2 regions of the Faecalibacillus sp. H12 genome follow, and region 1 is predicted to be linked to the other one. Evidence: a T-box and tRNA genes for the amino acid it is inferred to sense, from the RefSeq annotation. Region 1 holds a T-box; the other holds one or more tRNA genes.
What was found. The T-box of region 1 lies ahead of lysS (lysine--tRNA ligase). A T-box ahead of a tRNA ligase gene usually reads a tRNA of that ligase, here a tRNA-Lys.
Positions count from the first base shown of each region.

Region 2: it has a tRNA-Lys gene. The T-box ahead of lysS (lysine--tRNA ligase) is inferred to sense a tRNA for this amino acid. The anticodon was not compared.

Region 1 covers NZ_JABWDK010000019.1:1,796-12,337, forward strand. The annotation lists gene HUU89_RS10740 (response regulator transcription factor) at 1-511, opposite strand, end outside; gene HUU89_RS10745 (hypothetical protein) at 670-1,263, opposite strand; gene HUU89_RS10750 (aldo/keto reductase) at 1,382-2,500, opposite strand; gene HUU89_RS10755 (M20 family metallopeptidase) at 3,027-3,992, opposite strand; gene HUU89_RS10760 (IS1634 family transposase) at 5,015-6,694, shown strand; gene lysS (lysine--tRNA ligase) at 7,248-8,738, opposite strand; T-box leader at 8,772-9,004, opposite strand; gene HUU89_RS10770 (aldo/keto reductase) at 9,095-9,964, opposite strand; gene HUU89_RS14760 (DUF6465 family protein) at 10,082-10,438, opposite strand.
Region 2 covers NZ_JABWDK010000001.1:121,507-131,656, reverse strand. The annotation lists gene HUU89_RS00780 (ATP-dependent RecD-like DNA helicase) at 76-2,325, opposite strand; gene mnmA (tRNA 2-thiouridine(34) synthase MnmA) at 2,325-3,458, opposite strand; gene HUU89_RS00770 (ROK family protein) at 3,550-4,467, opposite strand; gene HUU89_RS00765 (RluA family pseudouridine synthase) at 4,516-5,496, opposite strand; gene HUU89_RS00760 (NUDIX hydrolase) at 5,750-6,283, shown strand; tRNA gene HUU89_RS00755 (tRNA-Asp) at 6,315-6,391, opposite strand; tRNA gene HUU89_RS00750 (tRNA-Ser) at 6,400-6,490, opposite strand; gene HUU89_RS00745 (HAD hydrolase-like protein) at 6,565-8,046, opposite strand; tRNA gene HUU89_RS00740 (tRNA-Lys) at 8,293-8,368, opposite strand; gene HUU89_RS00735 (hypothetical protein) at 8,427-8,684, opposite strand; gene HUU89_RS00730 (helix-turn-helix domain-containing protein) at 8,785-8,982, shown strand; gene HUU89_RS14840 (N-acetylmuramoyl-L-alanine amidase) at 9,058-9,774, shown strand; gene HUU89_RS00720 (CPBP family intramembrane glutamic endopeptidase) at 9,794-10,150, opposite strand, start outside.

The DNA of each region.
Region 1 (10,542 bases):
AAATCTGTTCTCTAGATAAGATTTGATTTGGATTTTTTATAAAATATTCTAATATTTTATAATCTATTATTTTTAAATTCAAATTTTGATTATTAAGATATGCTTGTTTTTCTCTTGTATTTAACTTTAATATACCTTTTTCTAAAAATTGATAATGTTTTCTGTTTGTAATAGCTTTACATTTAGCAAGTAATACCGGTAATGAAAAAGGTTTAATAATATAATCATCACAACCTAATTCATAACCCTTTAATTGATCAACTTCTTGTACTTTGGCTGTAATAAAAAGTATCGGTGTTTCTTCTTTTTCACGTACCTTTTGACATAAAGTAAATCCATCCATCTTAGGCATCATTACATCTAATAAAATAAGATCAAAACTTTCTGTTAAAAAGCAATAATAAGCATCTTCTCCATTATCAAAACTTTTTACTTCATAGTCATTTTCTACTAAGTAATCTTCTAGTATTTCTCTTAAATGATCATGATCTTCAGCAAGTAGTATCTTCATAACAATACCTCCCTTCATCTTTAATATACTTTCTTCATTTGTAATCTTTGTGTAAGTTCTTTAATAATTTAATTTTATATTATGATATCCTAAAGATTCAACTCTATTCCATCATATTTTTATTAAAAAAGAAACAGTATCATACTGTTTCCCTCGCCCTAGTTATTATTATCTTTTTTTGGTAAATACCAATAATTATTGAACTGATATAAGAATGTTTTTGAACCCGGTGGCATTTCTACAAATGCATGATATACATTCATGAAATCTACTGCTGAATTTGCAACAACAAACATAGCGGCCATTCCTAAAAAAAACTTACATTTTGTTAATGAAATATAATAAGGAACTAAACCAAATAAAATATCAGGAATAAGATTGATAGCTATATATTTTTTCTTTGTAAACTCTGTTGTATATACTCCTGCAAAACCAACACGTGGTATTTTAAACATATAAATTTCTTTATAGAAATAAAACTGACATAGTTTTGAAAGAACTAATAAAATATTTGCGAGTATAAAATAGCTAAAAAGATTTGATAAATCCATAGAATCAACATCTCTAAAAAGAACATTTAAATATTCTGGTACAAACATAATACATATAATAATAAAAGTAACAATACTTGTTTGTATATTCTGTTTTTTTCTATCCGTTGGTTCATTAAATCGAATAGCCCCTTCTTTAAGCTTATTTGTTGGGAGTGGATTAGTTTCTGGATCTAATTTCCCCATATATTTTATCTTCATAAGTTGTCTCCCCATATATCCTGTTTCACTTTTATCTATAAATACATCATACCATACATATCACTATTTATTTTACTAAAACATAATACAAAAAAAAGAATGACATAACGCCATTCTCTTATAAGTTCTTAATATCTTGAACGACACGTTGTAAATCTTCTCTGATTTTAATAGATTGTGGACAAAGTTTTTCACATTTACCACATTTCTTACAAAATTCAGCTTGTGCATCTCCTAGATTTGTATAACGTCTTTTAGCTGTATCTTTAAGACCTAACATACCATATTCATTCCATAACTTGAAGTTACCTGGAATATCTATTCCAAATGGACAAGGCATACAATAACGACATCCTGTACATCCATTTTTAGTTTTTGCTTTAATCATATTAGCTACTTTTTCTACAAGTTTTTCTTCATCTTGATCTAATGGTTTAAAATCTTTAAAAGTAGCTAAGTTATCTTCTACTTGAGCATAAGTTGACATACCACTTAAAACAACTTTAACATTTGGAAGTGAAGCCACAAAACGTAAAGCCCAACTTGAAATGCTAACATTTTGATTATAGTCAGTAAAGACTTTTTCAATATCATCTGAAAGGCTAGCAAGAGCTCCGCCTTTAATAGGTTCCATAATAACTAATGGTACATTCTTTTCTTCTGTAAGTTTGTATCCTTTCATTCCTGCTTGGATATCTGTATCAATGTAATTTAATTGAATTTGACAGAAATCCCAATCACGATAATTAATGATTTCTTCAAATACTTCATAATCATCATGGAATGAAAAACCAAAGTTTTTAATTCTTCCTTGTTTCTTTAATTCTTCACAATAAGGAATGATATTTAAATCAATAACTTTTTTCCATGTATCTTTATTTAAAGCATGTAATAAATAGAAATCAACATAATCGACATCAAGTCTTTTCATTTGTTCTTCAAAGATTTCTTTTGCTTGTTCCAATGAATCAATTTTAAACATTGGTAACTTTGTCGCAAGATAAAAATCTTCTCTTTTATATTTCTTTAAAACTCTACCTATAAATGGTTCACTTTCGCCATCATGATAAGGATAAGCTGTATCAATATAAGTCACACCACTTTCAATAGCATAATCTAACATTCTTTCTGCTTCTACCTCATCAATAGTGCCATCTTCCTTTTTAGGAAAACGCATGCAGCCAAATCCTAATAATGAAGGATTGACATTAAGTTTATCAATTTTACTATATTCCATCCTTTTATCCTCTCTAAATTAACCTACATTTATTGTAAACCCTAAAGCTTGGTTTATGTCAAGATAGATTTAAACTTTACATTCTTGCTAATATGACAGACGACATTAGCAAATTTGTAAAGTAATCAATAAATAAAAAGGCATAAAAAAAAGCATAAATTAAAAGTTTATAAAATACTATTTTTATCCATTTACTTTACTGTTCAACCATACTTTTTCAACATAATTTGATATAATTGTTTTGTTATCGTCCTCCCTGAAAGGAGGTGATGTTAATTGTTTTCCGACTTAGTAGTATCTGTCGTGGCAGGTGTGTTAGTTTATTACATATGCAAATGGTTAGACAAAAGATTTAAGCGATAACTAGCCTAGTGTTAGACCACTCTAAAAGTTAGAAAAGGTAAGGATCCACCAATCCTTACCTTTTCGTTTTGATGCAATTGTTCTCCGACTTGCAAATAAAGTATAGCACATTAGTCCCCTAATGCACAAGTCCATATCTTTTACATATATTTTCTAAAAGTTATCAAGTCCTATTTTTATGATTTTCTAGCCAATGACTTGCACAATATGAAAAACATGCCGCACCAATAACACAAACATTTTCATCAAACTGTGCTTTAGGATGGTGTAAAGGATAATCGCCACGTTCATCCATAAATCCAGCCGTTAAAAGCATATAAGTTGTCGGTATTTTTTCAGAAATAATAGCAAAATCTTCTGATGCCGTTGCTGTACTATTAGGAATTTCTTTTAATCCTTCAATTCCTACTTGTGACATATATTCAACCATTTCTAAAGTTAACTGCGGATCACACATAAGTGGTGGTACTGTAGAAACCATTTCAATTTCAACTGTTCCACGATAGGTTTCTGCAATTTTATGGCATACTTCCTTCATACGACTTAATAAATTTTCTCTTGTAGAAACATTATTTGTTCGTAGTGTTCCTTGTAAAATTGCACTTTCAGGTATGACATTAGCTGCACTCCCAGCATTAAACATACCTATTGTAAGTGTGCATATATCTTGAGGATTTGCTTCTCTTGCAATAAGTTCTTGTAGAGCGAGATGAATATGTACACCGATATTTATAGGATCTATTCCTTGATGAGGATAGGCTCCATGTGTTCCTTTTCCATGGATGGTTATTTTAAATTCATCAACAGAGTTCATCATAATGCCTCCTGCATTATACATATAAGTACCCACTTGATTTTTCCCTATCATCATATGATAAGCCATAGCTGCATCTGGTCTTGGATGATCTAAGATTCCATGTTCAATCATATCATTGGCACCTTTAAATATTTCTTCAGCACTTTGAAACATTAATTTTACTGTTCCATGTAAATGATCTTCATCTTCTTTTAACATTCTTGCTGCCGTTAATAACATAGCTGTATGGATATCATGGCCACAGGCATGCATGTTTCCTGAAGCACAAGCAAACTCTTCTCCACTTAACTCATTAATTAGTAAAGAATCCATATAAATAGATGATAATTGCTTTTCACTTAAATTTTATTTCTAACATCTTGTACATCAACGCCTTTTATAAGTACATTTTGTGATAATCTTTTCGATTTACGTAGTTCTATGAGTTTTTTGTTAAAGTTCACGTTTATTTTCTAAGTTTTTAATAGTATTATAAAAACCAATAAAATTTATCACAATCAACTACTCTTGGCAATTTGTCAACTTTAAATAACATTATGAAAAATTTTGTTTTTTAGTATTATTGATAAAACAAAAGCCCCATTGTATTGGAACTTTTTGACAGCTTTTTAACACACTTCTTTTTTCGACATAGTTTGATATAATAACTTTGTTATCGTCCTCCTTGAAAGGGGGTGATGTATTTTGATTTCTAATTTTATTATTACTGTCACGGCAGGTGTTCTTACATATTACATTTGCAAATGGTTAGACAACTATTTTAAACGATAACTAGCCTAGTGTTAGACCACTCTAAAAGTTAGAAAAGGTAAGGATCTGCCAATCCTTACCTTTTCGTTTGATGCATTTTGATTTCCAATTTACAAGTAGAGTATAGCATTTATACTTGTAATATTCAAGTTTATACTAAAGAATTAATTTTATAAAAACTCCACATTCGTTTCGATAAATTTTTTTATACCAATAGAAAGATTCTTTTCATCTTTTATTAATCTTATAACTATTGTTTGATCTCTTTTCATGTTTATCAAACCTTTCTTTTCTCTCCCAAGCATGCCGAATTGTGTATGCAAATTGATATATATTTATTCACATATCTATTTATATGTTATATATGATATTTAATAATAAATATTGACATTCAGCTATTCGCTAAAGAAAAAATAAAAGCCCGTCTTTAGAAATTATCACTATATTTTTTAGAACTACATTTAAACCATTTCTTTCAATATGTCGATTTTATCGGCTTTTTTTATACTTTTAATTTTTTTATATTACTTTTTATGTTATAATTTATATAGTGATAGTAGTGATATATTATTGGAGGTGTTTCTATGGCTTTTTTCCTTAAAAAATCTACTCTTAAAGGTCGTACCTATCTTTCCATCGTTGAAAGTTATTACTCCCCTCAAAAGCATGGTGGTGCTCATCGCACCTATAAATCACTTGCTTCTGTTGAAACTTGGAAAGCCAAAGGTATCGATGATCCTATTGCCTATTTTCAAAAAGAAGTGGACGAACTCAACAAAAATAATAAAAACAAGAATTCTCTTAAGATTTCCGATCATTCTCCTGAACTCTATCTTGGATATTTTCCATTCATATCCATGATGAATAAAATGGATATCAAAAAGTATGTCGACTATTTCAATCTGCATAATTCTTTTGAGTTTGACCTTTACGAACTTCTTTCATCTCTTATCTATGCTCGTCTTGTTAATCCATGCAGTAAGCATAGAACTTTTCATGAGGTCCTTCCTCAACTAAGAGACGGCGTTCACTTTTCTTATTATCAGCTTCTTGATGGTCTTGAATTCATCGGCAATGACTACGGCAAGTTTATCGAAATCTTTAATGAACAGACAAAGAAATTCTATGATATCAATACTTCCAAGACCTACTTTGACTGCAGTAATTTTTATTTTGAAATAGACAGAGAAGATGACTTTAGAAGAAAAGGTCCTTCTAAAGAAAACAGAAAAGATCCCATTGTCGGCTTAGGACTGCTTCTTGATGCAAATCAAATTCCTATTGGCATGGAACTGTTTCCTGGCAACGAAAGTGAAAAGCCCATACTGAGAAATGTCATCAAAAAACTGAAAGCTAAAAATCAAATCAAAGGGAAAACCATCCATGTTGCAGATAAAGGATTGAACTGTGCACAGAATATCGCCTTTTCCAAAGAAAACGGAGATGGCTATCTCTTCTCAAAATCAGTAAAATCCTTACCTGAAAAAGAAAAGACATGGATACTGTTGGATAATGATGATTGGAAGGATGTAAGAAGCAGAGATGGCACACTGTTATACAGATATAAATCATGTGTCGAAAAATTTCCATACACTTTTGAAATAGATGGTAAAAAGAAAACCCTCTGCTTTACAGAAAAAAGACTTGTTACCTATAATCCAAAACTGGCCTCAAAGAAAAAATATGAAATAGCCAAACAGATTGAAAAAGCAAGAAACCTCTGTTACAGTCAGGCAAAACGATCAGAATATGGAGATTTAGGAAAGTATGTCGATTTCATTGATGAAGACGGAGAGAAAGCCAAGGCCTCAATAAACGAATCAATGATTGAAAAAGAGCTAAAGTTTGCAGGATACAATATGCTTGTTACTTCAGAAAAGGATATGGATGATATTGATATCTATAATACATATCACAATCTATGGAGGATAGAAGAATCCTTCAGAATAATGAAGTCTGATTTAGATGCACGCCCTGTATTTCTTCAAAAAGAAAACAGCATAAAGGGACACTTCCTGATCTGTTATCTTGCCGTACTGTTAGAAAGAATATTCCAGTTTAAGATATTGGATAATCAATACAGCACACATCAAATCATGAAATTCATTAGAAGCTTTAAGGTGGTCAAAGGTGAAAGTAAATATATCAATGTAACGGCATCAAGTGAATTTATAAAAGAATTCGAAAAGATTACAAATCTTCCACTTACAAATTACTATTTGACAGAGCGGCAAATTAGACAGATATTCAATTATAAGATTTAAACGAAAAAGCAATAGAGATTCTATCTTGAATTCCTACTGCTTTTTTACTATCACTATATTTTAATGCTGGATACCAAAGTCAGGTAATATTCAAGTTTATACTAAAGAATTAATTTTATAAAAACTCCACATTCGTTTCGATAAATTTTTTTATACCAATAGAAAGATTCTTTTCATCTTTTATTAATCTTATAACTATTGTTTGATCTCTTTTCATGTTTATCAAACCTTTCTTTTCTCTCCCAAGCATGCCGAATTGTGTATGCAAATTGATATATATTTATTCACATATCTATTTATATGTTATATATGATATTTAATAATAAATATTGACATTCAGCTATTCGCTAAAGAAAAAATAAAAGGCACATAAATACTTTTCTTCATAGTATTTACATGCCCTTTTAATTAAATTTGTATTCTTTTTGTGTCCGCGACACACTCTCGACACATTATATACCTTAGTTATAATAACTCTAAATGAGTATATAAGCATACATAAACCTAAAAAACATTGATTACATGCGGTTATTTAAATTTGTATAAATTTGTACTATTTGTTTCTTGGTTTCATTTGAGGGAATAAGATAACTTCTTGAATAGATTCTTGTCCAGTTAATAACATAACTAATCTATCAATACCCATACCCATTCCACCTGTTGGTGGTAAACCGTATTCTAGAGCTTCTACGTAATCTAAATCCATTTCGTTTGCTTCATCATTTCCTAATTCTTTTTCTTTTAATTGATCAGCAAATCTTTCATATTGATCGATTGGATCATTTAATTCAGTAAATGCGTTAGCATATTCGTTTCCACAGATGAATAATTCAAAACGTTGTGTGAAACGTGGGTCTTCTAAATTCTTTTTAGCAAGTGGTGAGATTTCAATTGGATGACCATATACAAATGTTGGTTCAACAATTGTTTCTTCTACATATTTTTCAAAGAATTCATTGATAATATGTCCATAACCAAAGTGAGCTTCTACTTCAATACCATGTTCTTCAGCTAATTTTTTAGCATCTTCAAATGACATATGTTCATTGAAATCAATACCAGTCTTTTCTTTAATAGCTTCTGTCATAGAAACACGTTTAAATCCTGGAGCTAAAGAAATATGATGTCCTTTATAATCTAATTCATAAGTTCCATTAACTTCCATAGCTGCATTAGAAATAATACCTTCAGTTAAATCCATCATTCCTTCAAGATCACTAAATGCTTTATAAACTTCAATTGTAGTAAATTCAGGGTTATGAGTTCTATCCATACCTTCATTTCTGAATAAACGTCCAATTTCATAAACAGCATCCATACCACCAACAATTAATCTCTTTAAAGATAATTCAGTCGCAATACGTAAATAGAAATCAGTATCTAATGTATTATGATGAGTAACGAATGGTCTTGCAGCTGCTCCACCTAAGATTGGATTTAATACAGGTGTTTCAACTTCTACATAGTTTTTACTATCTAAATAATGTTGAATTGAACGAATGATTCTTGGTCTTGTAAACGCAATTTTTTTAGCATCTTCATTCATGATTAAGTCAACATATCTTCTTCTATATCTTTCTTCAATATCACTTAAACCATGGAATTTTTCTGGTAAAGGACGTAATGCTTTTGTTAAATGTGTATATTCACTTACTTTAATTGAACATTCTCCAGTATTTGTCATAAATACTGTACCTTTAACCCCAATAATATCTCCAATATCACCTTTTTTAACGATTTCATAAGCATCTTCACCAATAGTATCTTTTCTTACATATAATTGGATTTGTCCATCTCTATCTTGAATATGCATGAAACATACTTTACCTTTACGACGTTTAGTCATAATTCTACCAGCTACAGATACTTCTACAGCCATTTCTTCTAATTCTTCATGAGTTTTTTCACCATATTGTTCTTTAATACCTTTTGAATAAGCAGTTACATCAAATCTTTGACCAAAAGGATCAATCCCTTTATCAATAAGTTCTTGCATTTTTTCTCTACGAACAAGTTCTTGTTCACTAAATTTTCTTTCTTCCATAATTTCCTCCTAAAATATAAAAAACTCTCCATCCCATGGGACGAGAGCTAAATCGTGTTACCACCCAAATTCATCAATAGGTCACCCTATTAACCTCAATAACTATCTATTAATAGTCTTGCCTATAACGTGGCTTACGTCATCTTATCAAAACATCCAAGATGCAGCTCCTAGTCTTTATTCATAATAGTTTCATTATCTTTTCCACCAACCAAGACTCTCTTTGAATGAAGTGCTATTATTACTTGTCTATTCATTGCCTTTATTTCTACTTCGTTATCTTAACTTAATTCAAATTTATTGTCAATATAAGCGATAAAATTAGTTTTAATAATGAAAAAATGCACGTAAGTGCATTAATCATGAATCTTATTATTTAAAACCATTCTTACAAAATCAGGTTCAAAATGTTTAGCTCTTGATCCTGAATATCCCATATCTAATAATGAAATTTGTTTCATTTCTTCTTCATTTAATTCAAAATCAAAGATATCTATATTTTCTTTAATTCTTTCTACATGTGTTGATTTTGGAATAACAACGACTCCTCTTTGTACATTCCATCTTAGAATTACTTGTCCTACAGACTTATTATATTTAGCTGCAATTCCTTTTAACATTTCATCTTCAAATGGATTATATCTTCCTCCACCTAGTGGTGCCCATGCTTCTGGAATAACATCATAATATTTCATTGTTTCTAATGCCTTTTCTTGAGTGTAATATGGATGGAGTTCTACTTGATTGACTACTGGTTTTACTTTAACAACTTCACAGAAGTTTGTAAGAATATTTGGATAGAAGTTAGAAACACCGATTGCTTTTAATTTACCTTCTTGATAAGCAGTTTCCATGGCTCTCCAAGCACTGAAATAATCACCACAAGCTTGATGTAATAAATATAAATCAAAATATTCTAAACCACTTTTTTCTAAAGAAGCTTCAATTCCTTTTTGGGCACTTTCGTAATCCATCATATCTTGTACCCATAATTTAGAAGTAATAAATAAATCTTCTCTTGTACAAAGACCATCAGCAATTGCTCTTTTTACAGCAGCTCCTACAGCATCTTCATTATAATAAGCAGCAGCTGTATCAATTAAACGATATCCCGCTTTAATTGCTTGATAAACTGATTCTTCACATTCTTTTTTATCTGGTACTCTAAAAACACCAAAACCTACCATTGGCATTTTTAAACCATTATTTAATGTAACATATTCCATTATATGATCCCCCTTTTGCTTATATTTTAAATCATCTATATAAATCTTCAAATACTTATTAACTATCATCTATCATACATTTAAAGCATAAAAAAAGAACCTCTCGGTTCTCCTCTATTATTTTTTAGTAGTTTTTTTAGCAGTTGTTGCTTTTTTAACAACTGGTTTAGCTTCTTTAGCAGCTACAGCTTTAGCTGGTGCTTTTTTAGCTGGTGCTTTTTTTGCAGCTGTTTTTTTAACAACTTCTGGATATTCAGGCATAGCATTAACATCTAATTCACCTTTTAATTCAGAACCATCTTTTTTAATTGCTACAAAGAAAACTTTAGCAGTTTCAGGTAAGTAATAAATATTTAAAGTTTCAACTTCTGTTGTTTTTACACCTTGTTCTTTTAAAGTTTCTTTAACGTATTTATCTAAATCACCATTTTTAACATTCTTTTCTTGGTATTGTACTTCGATCATTGTTTTCATATTCTCTCACTTCAAAACCTCAGTTTTTACTTCCTCCTTGGTAAGTATTCTATACCATTTTTTTTATTTGTAAAGTGTTTTTCTTAAGAAAAAGCGCATGAAAT
Region 2 (10,150 bases), on a different contig from region 1:
AAGAGTTAATGCCATAATAATATTATTGCGTTTCATTTTATCACCTCTATTTGAGTATGTCTTTATTTTATAAAATTATACAGTTTCATCATCATTTAAAAAATCTGTAATATTTTGTTTAAGTTCTTGATTATATGAAGATTCTTCATATGTTTCAACGTTTTTATTTTGATTGATTTTACTTACTAATGTTGTTTTTCTTTTACTATCAGAAATATTTTTTATACCATAAAGAAAAGCTTGTGGATTACCTAAAATAAATAAAGCTTGTTTAGCTCTTGTTAGACCTGTATAAATCAAATTTCTTTTAAGCATAATATAATAATCATTTAAAACAGGCATAATAACAATTTTAAACTCATTTCCTTGAGCTTTATGAATTGACATACAATAAGCCAATGTAAAAGTCATAAAATCTTTTGATGTATATTCGACTAAATTACCATCATAATCAACAATAAGCGTATCTTCTAAATATTCAAAACCATCTTTACGGTTAATTTCAACTAAAACACCTATATCACCATTATAAATATCATCATCTGGTCTATTCTTTAACTGTAAGATCTTATCTCCTTCTCGATAAACTTTCTGTCCAATACGATATTCTTCTTGATGATTCTTAGGATTAAAAATTTCCTGTAAAGCCAAATTTAAAGCATTGATTCCTGCAACACCTTGATAAATTGGTGCTAAAACTTGTATATCATTTTGATCATAGCCATTTTCTATTGCTTTTTTTACAATTGTTGTCACATTTTTAATAATTTCAAAATTGGTACTATTATAAAAATGAATATCTTTATATTGTTCAAACAATGATAAATCATTCACTTCTTGATGAATTAATTGATGTGCCAATTGCACAATTCCTGAATCTTTTGATTGACGATAAATCTCATCCAATTCAATAACTTTTAATTGACTTTCAATAAAATCTTTTAAAACATTTCCTGGTGCTACTGAAGGAAGTTGATGATAATCACCAATAAACAACACTTTATGAACACGTCTGCTTGCATCAAACAATTTAGATAAAAGTAAGCTATCAACCATCGAAAACTCATCAATAATTAAAACTTGACTACTTAAAGGATTATTTCGATTCATCGCAAATGAATTTTTATGTAAATCCCATTTAAGTTCTCGATGAATCGTACAAGCATCCAAACCTGTTAATTCACTTAATCTTTTCGCTGCTCTTCCTGTAGGTGCTACCAGAGAAATTGCATCTTCTGGATAAAGTGTTCGATAGATTTGAATCAGCGCTTTAACAACTGTTGTTTTCCCCGTTCCTGGTCCTCCGGTTAAAATCATCATTGGATATTTTAAAAAGTACTCGATTGCTTCTTTTTGTTTTGTTGAATAGACAATACCAAATTTATCCTGATAGTTATCAAGCAGTCTTTCTAATTCATTTTCATCATAAAATTCTTCTGGATAATCATTTATTTTGTGTAAAAAATTTGCAATGATTTCTTCACTTTCATAAAGCTCTTTATCATAATAATATTCTCCTTCTTTGATGACTCTTCCTTCTTCTACTAAAGTATTGAGATATTCATCAAAAACCTCATCATCAATATGATAAATAATTTTATGAAAAGCTTTTTTTATTTCACCATAAAATACATACATACTTCCTGATGAAAAACAACTTTGTTTAATACTATAAATAACCCCTGCTTTTAAACGATCTGGGTTATCTAAAGTTCCTCCTGTTTTTAAAGCAAGTTCATCTGCTGTTTTAAAACCAATACCATCAATGTCTTCTACTAATTGATATGGATGATTTTGTAAAATTTCTAATGTTTTTTCTTTATAAGTTTCTTGAATAATACCAATATGTCTTAAAGAAATACCATGGCCCATAAAGAATTGTGTGACTTCTTGATCATAATCATTAGAAGTCAATACTTCATAAATAAGTTCTCTTTTAGCCACTGTCATTCCTTTAACTAAATCTAAATGATGTTTATCTTCTTTGATTAAAGAAAGTGCATTTTCTCCTAATGCATCAACAATGTATTTTGCTTGTGTAGGACCAATTCCTTTAAATAATGGACTTGATAAATATTTAATGATTTCTTCTTCATCTGTACTCAATACAATTTCATAATGATCTAATTTAAATTGTTGACCATATTTAGGATGAATTTCAAAATCACCATAAAAAGCATATTTATCATAATCATTAAAATTTGACATATAGCCATTCATTGTTAAAAGTTCCTGATCTTCCTCTACTTCTAATAATGCAACTATATAATGAGAAGATTCGCTATAATAGCGAATCTTTCTAATATATCCTGTATATTTTAACATTATAGATATTCAATCTCTTTTCCGTCTTTATAGACTTTTTCAATCGTTCCTCCACCTAAACAAACATCTCCATCGTAGAAAACAGCTGCTTGTCCTGGAGTTACAGATTTAACAGGTTGATCAAATTCTAATTTTACAGTATTTTCATCAATAAAAGTGAGAGTTACTGGATTATCTTTTTGACGATATCTAAACTTTGTATTACATTTAATAGCTTCTTGAGGTTTAATACTTGGTATCCAGTTAACATCTGTAATTAAAGCACCTGTAGACATTAACCAATCATTTTGGTCCCCTTGACAAATATATAAAATATTTTTATCATAGTTTTTCCCAACAACAAACCAAGCGTCACCTGAACCACCAATACCTAAACCTTTTCTTTGACCAATCGTATAGTACATAATTCCAATATGATCACCAATCACTTTACCAGTTTGAATATCAACCATCTTTCCAGGTTTTGCTGGAATATAATTTTGTAAGAATTGTTTAAAGTCTCTTTCTCCAATAAAACAAATTCCTGTACTATCTTTTTTATGAGCTACCGGTAAATCTAATTCTTCAGCAATTTTTCTAACTTTTTGTTTTGTAATATTTCCTAAAGGAAATAAAGAAGCTTGTAATTGTTTTTGATTAAGTTGACATAAAAAGTATGTTTGATCTTTATTTTGATCAATTCCTTTTAACATCACTGAATCTTTACCTTCATGATGTTCAACACGCGCATAATGTCCTGTTGCGATAAAATCTGCATTAAGTTCTTCAGCGTATTCTAAAAACGCTTTGAATTTAATATGTTTGTTACATAAAATATCAGGATTTGGTGTTCTTCCTTTAGCATATTCATCAATAAAATACGTAAAAACTTTATCCCAATATTCTTTAATAAAATCGACTCTTCTAATTTCTATTCCAAGATGTTTAGCTACTGCTTTAGCATCATTATAATCTTGTTCTTGAGGACAAATATCGTTATCATTTGTGGGATTACCTAAAATATCATTATTTAATTGGCTATCCCAGTTTCGCATAAATACGCCAATAACTTCATATCCTTGTTGTTTAAGTAAATAAGCTGCTACAGCAGAGTCAACACCTCCACTTAATCCTAAAACGACTCTTTTTTTCATAATCGTCCTCCTTCTCGTGTATTATATCAAAAACAAAATTAAAGTAAAACAATAAGACACAATAATAGCCCCTTTAAGGGGCTATTTCTTTTTAATCTAATTGAGACATTGGTAACATGGCAGCACCGATTGCACCACAATCATCAATTTCTTTAAATAATAGAGGAATATGATTTCTCATACCTACATGAATTTTACTATTAAATCTTTTTTCAAGTTCATCCCAGAAATAAGCTTTAGATTTGAAAACTCCTCCACCTAATACAAAACAATGTGGATCTACAGTATGAGCAACATTAGCAAGTAATGTAGAGAAACCATCAATAAATTCTTCAGCAATTTTTTGACAAGCTTCATCTCCTTCAGCAGCTAATTTGAAAACATCACCTGCATGTTTTACTAAATCGCCTTTAGCTTCTTTTCCTTTTCTTGTAAGAGCAGTACCAGAAATTTCTCCTTCAACAGCTCCTGGATTTAAAGCACCTTGTTTATAACCACCTGGTACAAGAATCATGTTTCCAATTTCACCAGCGTGACCTCTACCACCAGATACTAATTTTTTATCAACAACAAATGCTCCACCAACACCAGTTGAACAAGTAATAAAATAATTTGTTTTATAATCTTTTCCTGCACCTAATATAGCTTCCGCTAAACCTGCAACATTGGCATCATTATCAATAAAAGTTGGTAATCCAAATTTTTCTTTTAATTTATGACAAATTGGGTAGTTTTCAAATCCTGGTAAGTTACTTGCCATAATCATGATACCAAGTTCTGTATCTACTGGCCCTGGAGCACCAATTCCAATACCTTCAACACCTTGCAAACCACCACATACAGATGTATCTAATGATTCGATTTGTTTTATTATCTTATCACATACATAATCCGGACCATTTTGACATTCAGTAGGTCCTTTAACTTCACTATAAGATTCACCATTTTCATCTACTAATAGTGTTCTTACATTTGTTCCACCTAAATCGATACCGATATAATATTTCATTCTATTTCCTCCTAAAACTATAGCTAAATTATACAATAAAATATGTATTTAGAGAACGCTTTCAAATAAACTTTTTTCAATTTTTTTAAATTGTGTTGGCTTAGGACAAATAATTTTTTTCCCTTTTAGATAACTAAGTGAACCAAACGGATCAACAAAATTAATTTTATAGGCATGTAAAAGTTGATTATTTAATCCAAATTGTTGTTTCATTTGTTTATTTAAAGCAAAATCACCATATTTACGATCACCTATAACTGGATGATCAATACTTGATAAATGTATTCTTATTTGATGCATTCTTCCTGTAATAATTTTAACTTCAACTAAAGAAAAATCATTTGTAGTTCTTATTGGCTTTACAATTGTTTTCATCATTAGAGCATCTTTATCATCTTTTTTAACAAAACGTACACGATCTTCATTATCTATCTTTTTAACATATCCTACGAGTTCTTGTTGTTTAGTAAGCTTTCCTTTACAAATCGTCATATATGATTTTTCAATATGATGTCGTTTTTTCATCATTTCATTTAAATCCTGCAAAGCAGCTAAAGTCTTTCCAAAAATAACGATCCCACTTGTATTACGATCTAAACGATGGACTGGTCCTGGAGTAAAGGTACTCTCTCTGCCTACATCCAATTCACCTTTTTCTTTTAAATAACTTAAAACTTGATGAGAAAGCGTATTTACATTTTCTTTAGCATCCCCATGAACTAATAAACCTACTGGTTTATCAACAATTAAAATATTTTGATCTTCATATAATACTTTAAATTCTCTTTTTAAATCATAAATATCTTTTTCTTTTGTAAATTCATTAAATTTATCATCATAAAGGAACATTTCTAAAATATCATCTTTTTGTAGAATATATTTTTCATTTACTTTTTTACCATTAATTTTAATATCTTTTTTTCTAAACATCTTATATATAAAATTACTAGGTGCATTACATAATAATTTTTTTAAATATTTATCGATTCTTTGATTTGCATCATTTTCTTTAATTACTATTTTTTTCATTTCTATCACCAACGTCATTATAACATAGACTAAGCTAAAGTTATCTTTTATTTTTATGAAACCCTTTACATTAAAAATAAACGTGTTATAATATATTTGTTAAGTGAAACGCATTCACTCTAACATCCCCCTATTATCATCCTTACGTAAATAATAGATGAAAAAAAAGTATGCACCCCCGCATACTTTTTTTATTTTATTCATTTCAAAATAACGTATAATAGAATTATAAAATATAAACGAGGTAAAAAAGATGGAAAAAAAAGTTAAAAGTGAAATAATCTACGATGGAAAAATCATCAAAGTCTATAAAGATCAGGTAGAATGTCCTAACAAAAGGCTCGCAACAAGAGAAATCATAAGACATCATGGCGGTGTAGGTATTTTAGCAGTCGTCGATGATTGTATCTTGCTCGTCAAACAATTTAGATATGCCTACAATAAAGATACTTTAGAAATTCCTGCTGGTAAATTAGAATTAGGTGAAGAAGCTGGACCTGCCGGTAAAAGAGAATTGGAAGAAGAAACTGGTTATAGTTGTAAATCCATGGAACTTATTAATGAAATATATCCAACAACAGGATATTGTGATGAAGTTATTCATTTATATGAAGCAAAAGGTCTATTTAAAGTTGAAAATCCCCTTGAAGGAGATGAAGATGAATTTATAGACGTTATCTCTATGCCAATAGATGAAGCCTATAAAAAAATCATGAATAATGAAATCCATGATTCTAAAACAATCATCGCTATTATGAAAGCATACAATGATAAATATATAAAATAAAAACTGCTGTATAAGCAGTTTATTTTTTATTTGGCGGTCTGGACGGGACTCGAACCCGCGACCTCCGCCGTGACAGGGCGGCATTCTAACCAACTGAACTACCAGACCAAATAAAATGGCGGAGACAGAGGGATTTGAACCCTCGCGCCAGTTTCCCGACCTACACCCTTAGCAGGGGCGCCTCTTCAGCCTCTTGAGTATGTCTCCATCACATCAGTGCCCATTTATAATATCATCTAATTTTACATTTGTAAATAGTTTTTTAAAAAAAAGACTAATTTTTAGTCTTTTTTCAACATTTGAACAATTTTCTTAATTAAAGTTATTAAAATAAAATTTGAAATAATAGCCAATAACGCAATTACTGCCATTGATGATAGCGATGAATTATGATAAACAAACATTTTATATGATGGTATTACACTTATAAAACTATGTAAAATATCAAACAACACACCAAAAATAAAATTTATAATTCCTACATAACCATCGATTATCATATTGATAATTTGTGAAAGTTTAGAAGAATTTCCTTGAAATAAAATTTGTACAATTAAAGCAAAAAATACAATAATAACCGAAATCAATAAATTATAAACAACATCAATTACTTTATTTAACCAATGTTCTTGTTCTATCGTATTATTTTTATTTTCTTCATTTGTTTTATTCTCTTCATGACTTTTTTCATCTACGGCATCTCCATTTATAATATCCATTAATTCACTCATTCTTTGGGGATCCAAAGAAGATGCCTTAGAAAATAGAAACGTATCATCCTGTTCATCAGGTAAAATTTCATCTTCTTGCTCTTGTTCTAAAACAACATCATTAAATTTATCATGAACCCCTTGAACATTATCATTTTGTTCATCATCAAATGAAAATCTCTTTGTTTCTTGTTTTTCTAACTCATTAATTAAAAATTGTTTTGATAAGATTTCATTAAAATAATCATATGTTCTATTAACCAATGCAATTAATTGCTCATCATCTTTATATTTATCCAATAATTGATTTCGAGTATGTGTCAAAGTTTCTAAATCCATTTGTGCATTCATTCCAAGAAGCGGTGAAAACAATTCCACAGAATCATACTTAGAAAATAAAAACATATTCATAATTTCTAAATGATTTTTAGTCGTTTTATAAACACTGGCCTTTATCTTATCACTGGCTGGTACTAAATCTGGCATGTAAATAACATTTGCAAGTAAATGATTAGCCGCTTCAACCATTGATTCAAAATTAGCAACCACCATTGTATGAGAAGGATCAATGTTCATTTGTTGACATGTCACCTCTAAAACATCCACTTCAGGTAAAGGTTTAAGTCGTGAATCTCCACCAATTAAAAAATCAATTTTTTCATAGATCTTTGCAAGTTGTAAATATTGAATAGCTCTTTTTGTTTTATGAGTCGTATATACTGCAATCTTGATATCTTTTTGTTTACAATATTGAATCAACTCATCAACGCCTTCTCTTTTAATATTAGGTTTTAATTTAATATATTCAAATAAATCCTTTTCAACCATTCTATTAAAATCTTTAGCAGAAATATAATCAGACAGTAAAGAATGATCATACATCGTATTCATATTTCCAAGCATTTTAGAAAAATCTTCACGAGTAGCAACTTTATGATAGGTTTCACATGTACTTCGATAATAATTATATCTTAGTCTATTGAGATCTAATAAGCCACCATCTAACGTAAAAATAATCAATTTTATATTTTCACATGTTTGACTATAAAACATAAAATCACCCTCTCTTTTGTAATTATAGCATACATTTTATTAAATATATGATAAAAAAATGTAGAACTTTCACTTAGAATTACATTTTTTTCATTAAATATTTTGTTATAAGATTATATTTCATTTTTTTGCACACTTTTAGTTCAACCTAATATGCCCTAGTTTAACCAAGCAAAGTTTCTAAAACAAGATATAAAAAAAGCTCAAACCTCTAGTAAAACCTAGTGTTTAAGCCATTTTATCAATTGGTCTCCCCGCACGGTCTCGAACCGTGGACCCTCTGATTAAGAGTCAGATGCTCTACCAACTGAGCTACGGAGAGATAACAATGATATTCTAATACAATCTATTTTTAAAATCAAGGAAAATCATTAAATTTCTTAAAAATCTATTGAAATATAAAAATGATTTTCTTTTTTATATACTGTAATAACTTCTTGATTATAAAACTTCTTTAAACTAATTAGATTATGAAACCAATCATCATTTGAATTATATTGAAAAAGAATATTTTGTTTTGTATCTACAATAATAAAATCATAAAAACTAAAATGTTGTAATAGATTTCTTAAAGTTATTTTTTCATCAAAAGCATCTGTTGATATTTCACCAATCCCTTTTAAAGTATACATTGCCATTTTTGATCACCTAAATCATATTATACGTTATTGTGTATATGTTCACAATATTTTTGCAAGAATAATTCTATATAATTATACATATAAGGAGGACATAACAATGATTGATTATTCACCGTTATGGCATACAATGGAAGAAAAGCAGATTTCTCAATATGTTCTTCTAAAAAGTGGTATTGATCATAAAACTTTAGACAGATTAAAAAAGAATAGTAATATTACAGCTCTCACTCTTGAAAAATTATGTTTGATTCTTGATTGTCAACCTAATGATGTAATTACCTTTGTACAAAAATAGTTTTAATAAACTATTTTTTATTTTACCTATATCATCTTATATCTTAAGCATATAAGTACTATAGGGAGGTGAACTATGCAAATCATTCGTAAAAAATACAACTGGGCTTCTCCATTGTTCAAAAGAAATAAAACAAATAAAATTATTTTGCATCATGCACAAGCAAAAACATGTAGTGTAGAAGATATCCATCAGTGGCATTTAAAAAAAGGTTGGAGTGGAATTGGATATCATTTCTTAGTAAGAAAAGATGGTACGATTTATCAAGGTAGACCTGAAGATACAATCGGAGCGCATGCTAAAGGTGCAAATCATGATTCAATCGGTATTTGTGCTGAAGGAGATTTCATGAAAGAAGAAATGAATCCTTTACAACTCAATGCCTTAATTGATTTAGTTTCTTATATAAAAAATAAATATCACATTTCTAGCATTAAAAGACATAAAGATGTTGCTTCTACAGATTGCCCAGGAACCCATTTTCCATTTTCTACAATTATTTCTTCAAATCATATTGTTTTAGAAGATACTTGGTTGCAACGTTTAAATCAAGAAATTAAAAAACAAGGTTTTCGCACGTATCCTACTGTTAAAAGAGATGCCCAAGGAAAAATTACAAGACTCATTCAAGAACGCCTTAACTTTGTAGGATTCAACTTAAAAATTGATGGTATCTTTGGTATCAATACCGAAAAAGCTGTTAAGAAATTTCAAAATAATAGAAATTTAAAAGTAGATGGCATCGTTGGTAAAAAAACATGGTCTTATCTAATAAAAGGTATAAAAGTATAAAAAACTCCTATACGGAGTTTTACATAAAAACTAATAATATAATGGCAACCAAATTATTGATCATATGCATTAAAATAGGTACACAAACTGTTTTTCTTTTTTCATAAGCATAGGAAAAAGCAAACCCCATTCCACCATAGGAAAGCAAATAAATTAGTTGCGATAGATCACCAGCAAATAAAGCAGAATAAATGTGTAAAAAGCCAAATAAGAATGAACTTGCAAAAATAGCTAACCATTTACTTTTATCTCTAAGACTTCTAAAAACAAGTCCTCTAAATAAAAGTTCTTCTAATATAGGTGCTAAAACAACCGATTGAAAAGCCATCAATAAGGCACCATTATTTAGATAATCTTCAAATAATAATTGATTGGC